DNA from 2 places in the Corynebacterium sanguinis genome. Region 1 is predicted to be linked to the other one. Evidence: predicted binding sites of a transcription regulator. Region 1 holds the regulator's gene; the other holds the start of a gene.
What was found. The regulator LexA, encoded in region 1, represses DNA repair genes until DNA is damaged. The targets are predictions, from matches to a motif close to CGAACANNTGTTCG.
Positions count from the first base shown of each region.

Region 2: a site for LexA is predicted at 2,572-2,585, ahead of E3227_RS09860 (HNH endonuclease signature motif containing protein). Genes of this name have one in related genera too.

Region 1 is NZ_CP038157.1:1,754,766-1,761,470, forward strand. Features, by position in the region: gene E3227_RS08470 (PTS fructose transporter subunit IIABC) at 1-56, opposite strand, end outside; gene E3227_RS08475 (1-phosphofructokinase family hexose kinase) at 60-1,040, opposite strand; gene E3227_RS08480 (DeoR/GlpR family DNA-binding transcription regulator) at 1,127-1,912, opposite strand; gene lexA (transcriptional repressor LexA) at 2,047-2,736, opposite strand; gene E3227_RS11475 (hypothetical protein) at 3,167-3,328, shown strand; gene nrdR (transcriptional regulator NrdR) at 3,384-3,842, shown strand; gene hrpA (ATP-dependent RNA helicase HrpA) at 3,992-6,705, opposite strand, start outside.
Region 2 is NZ_CP038157.1:2,039,158-2,045,862, forward strand. Features, by position in the region: gene E3227_RS09855 (hypothetical protein) at 1-1,152, shown strand, start outside; gene E3227_RS09860 (HNH endonuclease signature motif containing protein) at 1,159-2,538, opposite strand; tRNA gene E3227_RS09865 (tRNA-Leu) at 2,871-2,944, opposite strand; gene trhA (PAQR family membrane homeostasis protein TrhA) at 3,035-3,748, shown strand; gene E3227_RS09875 (ABC transporter substrate-binding protein) at 3,792-4,691, shown strand; gene E3227_RS09880 (amino acid ABC transporter permease) at 4,688-5,614, shown strand; gene E3227_RS09885 (amino acid ABC transporter ATP-binding protein) at 5,618-6,382, shown strand; gene coaD (pantetheine-phosphate adenylyltransferase) at 6,379-6,705, opposite strand, start outside.

The sequences.
Region 1 (6,705 bases):
CCGGCGTCGACGTCGAGGGCGACGAGCTCGAGCCTGATGAGGTCCGGACTATCCACCGGCTACCTCGGCTCCGTCTCAAGTGCAACCACGTGGGTATTGACCGTGTCCACCTCGTCGGGAGAGGGGATGCCGGTGCCCGGTTTCGCGGCCGCGGCCGAGCCGTAGGCCACGCCCCGGCGCAGGCACTCGCAGGGGTCGGCGCCCTCGACGCGGGCCATGATGTAGCCGGCCAGCGCACTATCGCCCGCGCCAACCGTCGAGCGGGTCGTCATCGGGGGAGCGGTGGCCGCCCACGCGCCCGTGGCCGTGACCAGGCACGCCCCGGCCGAGCCGAGGGTGACCAGCACCTCTTTCACGCCGTCGCTGATCAGCTTGCGAGCGTGGACGACGATGCTGCGGTAGTCGCCCGACGCGGCCTGGCGCTCCAAGGCGTCACCGTCGGCGCCGGTGAGCTGGGCGAGCTCGAACGCGTTGGGTTTGATCACATCCGGTTTGGCGTCTGCCAGATTCTTCCCGAGCTCCGCCAGCGGCGCGTCGGAGGTGTCGATGGCGACAACGGCGCCCGGGCAGGCCATGCGCACGGCCTGGGCGAGCGTGGCGTACCACGACGGCGGCGCGCCCGGGGGCAGGGAGCCGGCCATGACGACGGCGTCGGCGCGGGTTTCGGCGACGGTGGAGATGAGGACGTCAGTGATGCGGGTGACGTCGTCGTCACGCAAAAGCGGGCCCGTTTCGTTGACCTTGGTGGTGGAGCCGTCGCGCTCGGTGAGCGTGGTGTTCGTGCGGATCGCGCCGGAAATCGGGATGCCCTTCAGCGGGATGCCAGCGTTGCGGCAAATGAGGGTGAACGGGTCGCTCGGCCCGCAGGGGGCGATGGCGAGGGTGTCGCGGCCCGCGTTGGTGCAGGCGTGGGAGACGTTGATTCCCTTGCCGCCGGCTTCTCTATGCGCGGTGATGGTGCGGTTGACGCCGCCGCGTTCGAGGGAGTCGAGCTCGAGAGTGGCATCGATACTTGGGTTGGGCGTGAATGTGATGATCACTTCTGCGGGCTCCTCCCAGTTTTAACTTCCAAGTATGTCCGGGCGTACCCGAACGGTCAATGCGGGCGCGGCGGCTGTGACGGACGCTACGCCTCGGCGAGGACTACCTCAATGCCGTGCTGTGACAGCTCGCTGACGATCGACTCCGGTGCGCCGGAATCGGTGATGAGGACGTCGATCTCGTCCAGCGAGGCGAAGCTGACCAGGTAGTCGTTGCCGAGCTTGGTCGAATCGCACAGCACAACAACGGTGCGGGCGTTGGTGACCATCGCCGTCTTAATCGCGGCCTCCTGGGCATCGGCCGTGGACAGTCCGTGGTCGACGCTGAGCGCGTTGGTGCCGATGAAGGCGACGTCGGCGCGCATCAGGGCGAGCGAGCGCAGCGCCATCGCGCCGACGACAGCCTGCGTAATCGCGCGAACCGAGCCGCCGAGCAACTGCACGTGCGGCAGGCCCGCGGTGGACAACTCGAGCGCGATGGGCAGCGAGTTGGTCACAATCGGCCAGGACGCCGCGCGCGGGTCCGAGGCCAGCAGGGTGGAAAAGGCGCTAATCGACGTCCCCGAGTCGAGGAAGATCCCGCCCTCGGATTGCTCCGGCAAGTACTGCAGTGCATTGCGGGCGATGGCGGATTTCGCGGTCGATGCCGACCGCGAGCGCGCGTCGAGTGAGAACTCGGTGGTGGAAAACGTCTGGCTGGCGACCGCGCCCCCGTGAACGCGGTGGATCAGGCCCTCACGGTTGAGGACGGCTAGGTCGCGCCGGATTGTTTCCGCAGTAACGTCAAACTTGTCTGCCAGCTCGGTGACGTTGACGCGGCCCTCAATGGCGGTCAACGACGCGATCTGTCGTCTGCGTTCCTCTGCGTACATGGGCGGACAATCCTCAGGTTGGATGTGCGGTGAACAAGTGACGCACGCCATTGTTGCAAAAGAAGGCTGCCCGCTTAAGTGGGATTGCGCCCGAAAGCCCTCAAGTGGGGGTAGCAGTCGGGCGCAGACGCGCGTTAGAGGGTGCGGAAAACGGACACGACACGCCCCATGATTTCCGCCTCGTCGCCCTTGATCGGGGAGAACGCGTCATTGTGGGGGAGGAGCCAGACGCCGGTGGCGTCCTTGTGGAACTCCTTCACGGTCGCTTCGCCGTCGAGAAGCGCTGCGACGAACTCGCCTTCCTCCGCCACGGGCTGGGAGCGCACCACGACCCAGTCGCCGTCGAGAATGCCGGCGTCACGCATGGACTCGCCGACGACGCGGAGCATGTAGAGCTCGCCGTCGCCGAGCAGCTCCTGGGGAAGCGGGAAGTAGTTGTCCACGTTCTCCTCGGCGAGAATCGGGGAGCCAGCGGCGATCTGTCCAACGACTGGGATGTAGCGGGGCGCGGACGCGTCCTCGGGGGTCGGGGCGGCCTTCGGCTTGGCCTTGCGCGAATTCTTCTGCGAGTCGGGGAGGTGGCGCAGGTCCACGGCGCGCGGCTTGTTCGGGTCGCGGCGCAAAAAGCCCTTCTTCTCCAGCTCTTTGAGCTGGTAGGCGACAGAAGAGGTGGATTGCAGGCCGGCGGCATCGCCGATCTCGCGGATGCTTGGCGGGTAACCGCGTAGAACAACGGCGTCCTGGATTACTTCGAGAATGCGACGTTGGCGATCAGACAGAACGCTCATGTCGAGGTTGTTCGGGTCGTCCTTCTTGCGTGGCATGGCTGCTCCTGAGAGTTCGTGTGGGTCGGCGAAAAACGTGGCCTGCTTGCAAAAGTACCAGAAGTGGCAAATTTGTTCGACATTTTAGGCCATGGTGTGGACAAAGTCGGACCCCCGTGCTATAAATCGAACATATAGACGTACTCGAACATACGAGCGGGTTAAATGTTCGATGATGTCCGGCTTGAAATTACACTGAAGTCAGACAACAAAGGAGAACACCATGACCATTCAAATCGACCGCCCTCACGCTGCACATACTTCGTCCAATTCCGCTACCGCGCCGACGCTTCCCGCCGCGGTGTGGGATCTCCCCGAGGCGGAAAGTATCTCGAGGGGCGCGCGCCATGTTCGAACGCTTAGCCCGGTGCATCGAAACTCTGACCGCGTGAACGCCGGCGCTGTTCGCGCAGGTGCGCAAAATTCCGACATGTTCGAAACTCGCCACGAAAATCGGGCTAGCCTGCTCATGGGTGCGGCCCTCGGTCTTGCCCTGATTCTCGGGTCTGCGGCGGGCGGTGCCTTCGCCGGCGATTCTTCGGATCAGGTTGCAGACGCGACCTCGGGGGTCACCGCAGCATCCGTGCGCTAGATCCCGCGCTGCAGTGGCCGCGGCGGGGGAGGACGCGCGCGGTAGAATCGAGCGCATGCACTGCCCGTTTTGCCACCACGAACAGTCCAGGGTGCTTGACTCCCGCGTGATCGACGGCGGATCTGCAATTCGCCGCCGCCGAGAGTGCTCGGACTGCGCAGGGCGCTTCACCACCGTGGAAAAGGCCATCCTCATGGTGGTCAAGCGCAACGGCGTCAGCGAGCCCTTTGACCGCGACAAGTTGATCAGCGGCGTGCGGCGCGCGTGCCAGGGCCGTGACGTGTCCGACGACGCTCTCAAGCGACTCGCCCAACAAGTAGAGGAGACCGTGCGCAGCCACGGCAGCTCCCAGGTCGACGCCAACGACGTCGGCCTCGCGGTGCTCGAGCCACTGCGCGCCCTCGACGAGGTCGCATACCTGCGCTTCGCTTCCGTGTACAAGTCCTTCGAATCCGCCGACGACTTCGAATCCGAAATCCGCCTGATGCGCCGCCGTGACCGCGAGGACTTCTAGAGGTCTCGCACCGGGGGATGTCGGGTGTTCGCCGTGTCCGCAGATCGACTGATAGAACACCGCATCATCGCGTTTCCGCAGATTGCATCGCCTCTCAGGAAAATATGCTTGTGTATGTCTCCGGCTGCTCGGATTACCCACCCCGGGCGCTAGCGGACGGCGTCGATAAGCTTTTCGATGCGACGCTGGCTAACCGGCTTCGGGGTGCCCAGGCGCTGGGCAAACAAGCTCACCCGCAGCTCCTGGATGCGCCACAGAATGTCCTTGACGTCCTTCGTCTTCTCCCGCCCGGCGGGCAGCGTGCGCAGCTTCGCCTTGAGGTAGGCGTGGGTTGCCGCGACAACGTCCTGGCGGTCAGCGTCGCGGTCGGGGTCTATCGCCATGTCCTCCAAGCGAATCCGCATCGCGTCGATGTAGCGCGGGACGTGCCGAAGGTACGCCATCCCGTGGACGGTGATCGCGTGGGCGGGGAGGAAGAATGCGAGCTGCCCGCGCATGTCGTCGATCGCCGGGCCGGTCCACTTCTCCAGCTCCTGCGAGATCGCGGAGTACTCCACAAGCACGGGCGCGAGCGCAACCACCTTCTGCCGCACCTCGGCGCTGACCTTCGGCTTGATTTCACGCACCAGCGCGTCGAACTCCTCCGGGGAGCGGACCGGGCCACCGGCGGCGACCATCAGGTCGCGCAGCGTGGCGACGCGGGCGTCGTCGACAAGCCCCGCCGCACCACCGTGCGGGTAGTTGTCTATCGCAACCTTCTGGCGCAGCGGCAGCCCCTTGGTCATCTGGGAGACGTTGACGTTGATCTCGCGCAGCAGAAGCGTCAGCGTCGCCGTGAGCATGGACGCGTCGGCGGCCGCCTTCGTCGGGTGAACCGTGACCTTGACGCCGTTGGCCGTTGCCTCCAGCGCAGGGTAGGCGTCGACCTGGTTGCCGTCGATCGTGGTGGTGACGGTCTCGGGGACCTCGCCAAGCGTGTGGGCAGTCCACTTGGGTGCGCTGGCCGTCTCGGCGGTGCGGCTCGCCTTGGACACCGAGGAGCGGATCTTGCCTGATTGGCGGCTTTTAAGCGCCGTGAGGTCCTTGTCGTGGTCGATGATTTCCCCGCGCTTGTCAATCGCCGCGAACGTGATCTTCAAGTGCGGCGGCAGGGCGGCGGGCCGGAAATCGCTGCCGTTGATCCCCGCGCCGCCGATAGAGCGCAGGACTTCGGCGAGGTCGTCGGTCAGCGGCTGCTCCCGCGGCGTGAGCTTCGGCAGCGCCATGGCTGCGAAGTCCGGGGCGGGGACGACGGAACGTCGTAAAGCTTTGGGCAGTGTGCGGATCAGCTCGGTAACCAGCTCTGCGCGCAGACCGGGGACGAGCCAATCGAAGCCGGTGGCCTCGAAGCCGGCCAACAGCGGCACGGGGACCTCCACCGTCACACCGTCAAGCGGGTCGCCGGGCTCAAAGGTGTAGCGCAGCGCGTAGTCGATCGACCCCTGGCGCCACGCGGTGGGGAAGTCGGAGTCGGAGGCATCGACATCGTCGTTGACCAGGTCGTTCGGGTTGAAGTTGAGGTAGCTGGCGTCCTCGTGGCGCTTCTTCTTCCACCACGAGTCGAAGTGGCGCGCGGTGGTCACGTCGGCGGGCAGGCGCGAGTCGTAGAAGTCGTACAAAGCGTCCTCGTCGACCACGATGCCGCGGCGGCGGACCTTGTCCTCGACCGCTGCGGCGTCGGCAAGCATCGCTTCGTTGTGGTCGATGAATGTGTGGTGTCGGTTCCAATCGCCGCCGATCAGCGCGTGGCGGATAAACATCGTGCGCGCGCCCTCGGCGTCAACGCGGTGGTAGGGCACGAGCCGGTCGCGCACGATCGGCAGGCCGTACAACAGCGACGTTTGGTGCACCATCGCGGCCGAGCGCTTGCGCGACCACACCGGCTCCGAATAGCTGTGCTTCAGCAGCCCACCCGCGGCCGTTTCCACCCATTCGGGCTGGATGCGCGCGACGTCGCGCGCCCACAGCCGCGAGGTCTCAACCAGCTCGGCCGCCATGAGAAACTCCGGCGGCTTCTTCGCCAGCACCGATCCCGGAAAGACCATGAACTTCGTGCCACGGGTGCCCTGGAACTCCTTCGAATTGCCCTCGCGCGCCCCGATGTTGGACAGCAACCCCGTGAGCAGCGACTTATGGATCGCGTCCGAGTCGCGCTCGTTGGCAACGTTCTCAGCGCGCGAGAAGCCCAGCTGCTTTTCGACGTCGCGCAGCTGGCGCACCAGGTCATACCACTCGCGGATGCGCATGTAGTGCAGAAATTCGCGCTTCATCCGCTTGCGAAACGCGTTGCCGGACAGCTCGTCGCGCGATTCGCCGATGTAGTCCCACAGCTTGAGCGCGGAGAGAAAGTCGGAGGTCTTGTCTTTGAAGCGCGCGTGCGCCTGATCCGCCTGGGCCTGAAACTCGAGCGGGCGCTCGCGCACGTCCTGGATGGTCATGTAGGCGACGATGACGGTGACGTCGTCAAGCACGCCGAGGCGGTTGGCCTCGACGAGCATGCGGGCCATCTTCGGGTCGACCGGGATGCGGGCGATGTCGCGGCCGATCGCGGTGAGCACGGGCGCGCCGTTACGCTCCTTGTCGCTGGTGGCGCCGAGCTCGTGGAGCACGGCCAGACCATCGCGCACCGACTTCGGGTCCGGGGGCTGTAGAAAGGGGAACTCGCTGATGTCGCCGAGACGCAACGAGATCATCTGCAGAATCACGCTGGCAAGGTTGGTGCGCAGGATTTCCGGGTCAGTGAACTCGGCCCGGGCGTTGAAGTTTTCTTCGGAGTAGAGCCTGATGGCAATGCCGTCGGCAACGCGGCCCGAGCGCCCGGAGC
Region 2 (6,705 bases), 280 kb from region 1:
TATTCCAACGTCCTCGATAATCCCGAGGCGTACGAGTACAACTTGACCTCGGGCTTCGAGCCTGCGGGGACCTACTCCTACGCCCTTGCCGAGGTGACGGGCGATGATTCACCGGAGCTGCTGCTGCAGGCGGACGCGAGCGACTACTGGGCGCCTGTCACTGTGTTCAGCATGCCCGAAAGCGGGGCACTTTTTAATACCCAAGAAGTGCTGATTTCCGGAGCCGGATCCGCGGGCGGGGGCCGCGCGGCTGTTGCGTCGTCACGCTCGGGCAGCGGACTTTACCAGCTCACGTGGCAGTCAGTTGCGCAATCTGTTGATGTCGAGCGCTTTGCCGTCGAGGACCAAAGTCTGGTTTCGGCAGGCGCGAAAACGGCCGTGGCGAGCGGCGACGTCTACGCCGACGACCGGGCGGAGATCACCTGGACCCCGAGCACAGACCGCAGCGTCCTCGATGCGCTGGAAAGTGGCACGTGGGCTCCGCCGACTTCTTCGCCTACGCCGGAGGCCTCTGCCGTGGTCAAGCGCTGCGGGGCCGTCCCCGGCCAAAGCGTTTACACCGGCACCACGGAAACGTCGTGCGAGTTCGCCATTGAGGTGGCTAGGGCCGTGATTCAGAGCCACGGAGGACCGAGCTTCGCGGTTGAGGCTCGCAGCCCGATAACCAAGGCGTCCTACTCGATGAGCTGTCAGTCTTCTGGAACCGAAATCACGTGCACCGGCGGCAACAACGCAAAGGTCGTCCTTCGCGCGGGTGAAGACCCACCTGCCGAAGCGAGCGGGTTAGACGTGTACGAGGGCACTGTTGTCAGCATGAGTACTGCTGAAGTCCTAGACGGGAGGCCCGCGCCCAATAACGACAATCCGAACAACGAGTACATTGTGCTCTTGTTTGATTCGCCACAGGACGTGACGGCACAACGGCTCAGCGGGGAAAGCGACACAGAGCAGAAAGCGTTACTCGCTCTCGGGGACAAGGAGATTACTCCGTACGGCACTAGCGACGAAACCGGCCCGTGGCTCGATTACGTTGGCAAGCGCGTACGCCTAAAAGTTGATCCCACGACGATGTATTTCCCATCGGATGCGAGCCTTCCGTTGGGCGCACCTCGGGTTGGCGAGCACACGGCTTACAGCATCGAGGTGCTGTAAACATTCTTAGCCGGAGTTGGAGTCTGGGTTGGTGGTGGGTTTGTGGGGGAAGGTCATGCGGTATTCCTGCTCGAGGCGTGTCAGGGCTTCGATGCAGGTGTCGTAGTTGCCGGTGGTGTCGTAGGCGTCGAGGATTGTGTGCCCTTTCGCCAGAAACGTCGCGACGCGGTCACGCAGGACACGTCGCTGGTCGAGGCTGTGGTTCCACCGGGGGTTGTCCGCCCCGAGCTGGGTGGTGATAAACCCATCGGGCTCGGTTAAGGCGTAGGTGCCGTCAGCAAATAGCCAGACGATGTCGCCGGTGGTGGGGTCGGGAATGTAGTAGGCACGACGATCCGTTTTCACGTTGTGGTGACGTTGACACAACGAGAACAAATTCGCTGGGGTTGTGCTTCCCCCGTCGGCGTAGGGGACGCGGTGATCAAGCTGGCAGTGCTGTGCATCGCGGGTACAGCCCGGCCAGACGCAGGTGCCGTCGCGGGCAATAGCGAACGCTTTGATCCGGGCCGAGGGAACATAGCCGTCGATCTCGTGGCCGGCAACATCACCAAGGTCCACGATGCGCGAGGCGTACTGTTCGGCCACAGCACTGCCCTCAGCATCGGTCCACCCCGTACCGGGGAAAAACACTGATGCACCGTCGACGATGTCACCATCGGGGCCCAGGGGTGCGAACCCGAAAATAGTCACCGTGGGTTGTGCGGTGAGTTCACCGGTGAGGATCAGGCGTGCTGCTTCGTCTTCGGTGATGTTGTTCTCTTGTGCCACGTGTGTGCGGTATTGCCGGATCAGGGCGTGGGTGGTGTTGTCGCACTCAATTGTGGTGCCGGAGCGTGCACCGAGCTCATAGTCGTAGATGACGAACGCGTCTTGTGGGCGGGTGCGGCGTTTGCGTTTAGCCGCGTCGTAGCCCACGGTGTTGTCGAGCTGGGCGATGAGCCGTCTAAGCCGGTGCACGATTGCTTTCGGTGTCAGCAACGGTTGGTTGGGTTTCGTGGCGGTAAACACCTCCACTAGGTACGCGTCAATGTGGGCGTAGACCTCGGTGTCGACGCCGGGGCCAAGTTCCGCAATGGCGGTATCAATGCTGGCAAGGCGTTTGATGTCTAACAGTCGTGTGGTGTGTTGAATCTGGCGCAGCCCGGGCAGGTCGATCAGGCGTCGGTAGGCGAAGATGGCTTTTTCGACTGCTGCTTTGCTCTCCCCGATCGCGTGTTGGATGTGGGTGATCTCTACTTCGAAGTCGTCGACCACATGTGCCGTCTCGGCCCAGGTGGAGAAGATCTCGTATTCGATGTCGCGTTTGTGTTGGCCCAGGCGTGCCAACGTGTCGTTTGGTCGTTGTGTGCGGAAGAAATGGTCATCCCCCGTGTGCGTCGCATCCATGTGCGCCCCCCTTTCAACACCTGCCATTATAATCGCACAGGCATTCGTGTGCAATGGTTCGGGCGTGGTTGTGTGCACACTATAGTGACACACGTGTGCTAAGCGGTTACACCGCAATTGGGTCGTCGATAAGCAAAAGGGGCTTCATCCCCTCGGCGTAGAGTGGCCTCGAAAGTTCGCACTCATAGCGATCATGGCCCTCATCTTGGCTGCTCTAGCCTTCGAAACCTTCAGCGGCTCGGTGATGCCTAGCACGATTCCTAGCTCTCAAGCGCGACGGCGGTCGAATAAATCCAGCCAACCCGCGGAAAATGGCCGCTTCAACTCACAAGTGCCCCAGGTGAGACTCGAACTCACACTGGACGGGTTTTGAATCCGTTGCCTCTGCCAATTGGGCTACTGGGGCGCGGGAATAAAGCTTAGCGCAGCTGCGAGCGCTGGAGGAAATCCCCCGGGGCGAGGGGCGTCGATACGCATCTAGCGTAATAAGTAACTAATGCGTAGCCTTGCAGAGGTGACCACCATCGAGCGAACGTCTCGCGTTTTTGACCGCGGACCCCGCCCATCGACGCGCGGCTGGGCCCACCTGATTGCCGCGTTTGTGGCGTCGATAAGCTCCGCGGTGCTCATCACTTTCGCGTGGCTGACTCTGCGGCCCGTCGAGGCGCTGAGTGTGAGCGTGTACTGCGCGGGGCTGATCCTGCTGTTCGCGGTGTCGGGGCTTTACCACCGCGGCCCGTGGAAGTCTGCTGCAACAGTCCAGTGGTGGCGGCGCGCCGACCACTCCACCATCGCCATCTTCATCGCCTCGACGTACACGCCGCTGTGCATCATCCTGCTCGAGCCGCCCTACTCGACGTGGATGCTGGTCATCGCCTGGGCGGGCGCGGTGCTGGGCGTCGTGTTGAATATGGTGTGGATCAACCACCCCCGATGGCTCGACGTGCTGGTGTACATCACGCTCGGCTGGCTGGTCCTGCCCATCCTGCCCGTGCTGCGCACCGAAGCGGACATGGCCGTTATCCTTTTGCTGTTTTTTGGCGGCGTCGCGTACACGGTGGGCGCGGTGGTCTACGGGCTGAAGTGGCCAGGCCGCGAAGCCCGCTACTACGGCTACCACGAGCACTTCCATACGCTGACGATCGTCGCGGCCGCCCTACACCTGGTGGCGATCTGGATCATCGTCGTTCAGGCAGGCCAGCCCACCTAGAACCAATTGGGCAAAGCCCAGCAGCGCTGGTTATTATGCAGCAATGCGTAAGTCCTACAGTTTCGCCGCGGTCGTCGGCAGCGCCCTGCTGCTGACCTCGTGCGTGACCAACACCGAGGGCGGAAACCCCGAAGGCTGGGAGCCCGTCGAGGTGGAAGCGGTGCCAGAGATCGCCGCGATGGTGCCCGAGAGGGTCGCGGCGGACGGCAAGCTGTCGGTGGGCACGAACCCACCGTTTGCCCCCTTCGAGTTCAAAGACTCCACAGGCAACCTCATCGGCGTCGAGCTCGACCTCGGCCAGGCGTTAGCGCAGGTCATGGGCCTCGAGTTCGACCCGCAGGAAATGGATTTCTCCATGATCCTGCCCGCGGTCCAAGCCGGCAGCCTGGACGCCGGCATGTCAGGGTTCACCGATACCGAGGAGCGCCGCGAGTCCTACGACTTTGTCAACTTCCTCTACGCCGGGATCCAGTGGGCGCAGCAGCCGGGCAACGACGTCGACCCGGCGAACCCGTGCGGGCTGACCGTCGCCGTTCAGCGCACCACGGTTTCCGAAACTGACGACGTCCGCCCGAAGAGCGACGCCTGCGTCACAGAAGGAGACGACCCGATCACCGTTTTGTCCTTCGACACCTCCGACAACGCTGCGCTCGCCGCGCTGACAGGCCGTGCCGACGCATTCAGCGCCGACTCCCCCGTCACCGCCTGGGCCGTCGAGCGTTCCGACGGCGATCTGGAGCTGGTGGGCGACATGTTCGACGCGGCCCCCTACGGCATCGCGGTGAACAAGGGCTCCGAGCTCGGCCCCGCGCTGGCCGCCGCGATGCAGCACCTCATCGACACCGGGGAGTATGCCCGCATCCTCGGGCAATGGAACATCGACTCAGGCCTACTCGACGAAGCGCTGATTAACGAACAGCCCCAGCAAGGAGCAGCACAATGACAACTACACGACCCGAGCGCATCGAGGCCAAGCCCCTGCGCCACCCCGGGCGCTGGATTTTGGCGGCCATCATCATCGCGTTGGCGGTGTGGTTCCTCATCGGCGCGGCCCGCAACGACGCCTACGGCTGGGACACCTACTTCCGCTACCTGTTTGACACCCGCATCGCCGTCGCCGCGCTGCACACCCTGGCGATCACGATTTTCGCGATGGTGCTCGGCGTGATCGGCGGCGTGATCCTCGCGGTCATGCGGATGTCCCCCAACCCGGTGTTCAAAACGGTGTCCTGGGTGTTCCTCTGGATCTTCCGCGGCACCCCGGTCTACGTCCAGCTCATCTTCTGGGGGTTGATCGGCTCGATCTATGACACCATCAACCTCGGTGTCGCCGAGATTCCGCTGGAGCCGTTTACTTCTTCGGCGTTCTTGCTCGCCGTCGTCGGCCTGGCGCTCAACGAGGCCACCTACATGGCCGAGATCGTCCGCTCTGGCGTCTCCTCGGTGCCCGAGGGGCAGATCGAGGCCTCCAAGGCGCTGGGCATGAGCTGGTCGCAGACGATGACGCGCACGGTTCTGCCGCAGGCAATGCGCATCATCATCCCGCCGACGGGCAACGAGTTCATCTCGCTGCTGAAAACGTCTTCGCTCGTCGTCGCGGTGCCCTATTCTTTGGAGCTCTACGGTCGCTCCATGGACATCGCCGCCGCGCTGTTCGAGCCGGTGCCCATGTTGCTCGTCGCCGCGACCTGGTACCTGGCGATTACCTCGGTCCTCATGGTCGGCCAGCACTACCTGGAGAAGTACTTCGACCGCGGCGCGAAACGCCAGCTCACCGCCCGCCAGCTGGCCACGCTTGCCGACGCCGAGGGCACCATCCCGGCCAACGTTCAGCTTGTCGACGCCCCCGAGCCCAAAGGACGCTAACTTATGACTACTCCCATGATTCAGGCCGAGAACGTCTGGAAGTCCTTCGGCAGCCTTGACGTGCTCAAAGGCATCGACCTCACCGTCGAACCCGGCTCCGTAACCTGTCTGATTGGCCCCTCCGGCTCCGGCAAGTCGACGTTCTTGCGCTGCGTCAACCACCTAGAAAAGGTCACCGCGGGTCGCCTCTACGTCGACGGCGAGCTCATCGGCTACCGCGAGCGCGGCGGCACCCTGTACGAAATGTCCGAGCGCGACGCCGCGAAGCAGCGCCGCGAGATCGGCATGGTGTTCCAGCAGTTCAACCTGTTTGGCCACCGCACCGTGCTCGACAACATCATGGAGGCGCCGATCCACGTCAAGGGCGTGCCCGCCGCCAAGGCGAAGGAGCGCGCGCTCGAGCTGCTCGCGATGGTGGGCCTCGAGTCCAAAGCAACCGCGTACCCGATCCAGCTTTCCGGTGGCCAGCAGCAGCGCGTCGCCATCGCGCGGGCGGTGGCCATGGAGCCCAAGCTCATGCTTTTCGACGAGCCCACCTCCGCGCTCGATCCCGAGCTCGTCGGCGAGGTCCTCGGCGTGATGAAGGAGCTTGCTCATAGCGGCATGACCATGCTCGTGGTCACCCACGAGATGAATTTTGCCCGCGAGGTCGCCGACCACGTCGCGTTCATGGCGGATGGGCGGATCGTGGAGTACGGCACTCCCGCCGAGGTGCTGGACAACCCGCAGCAAGGCCGCACGCAGGCGTTTTTGTCAACGCTTTTCTAGGCACCCTGGCGGTACTTTTCCTTCATCGCCGCCAGCGCGACGTCGGGCACGAGCCCGGTGACGTCGCCGCCGTACTTGACAACCTCCTTGCACAGCGAGGAGGAGGTGTAGCCGAACTTCTCGTCGGTGAGCAGGAAGTACGTGTCCACCCCGGAGAGCCTGCGGTTCATCTGCGCCATCGGCAGCTCGTACTCGTAGTCCAGCGAGGAGCGCAGGCCCTTAACCAGGGCGGTGATGTGGTGGGCGGTGGTGTAGTCGACCAGCAGCCCGCCCCAGAAATCGACGCGGATGTTGGGGACGTCGGCAAGCACCTGCTCGATCAG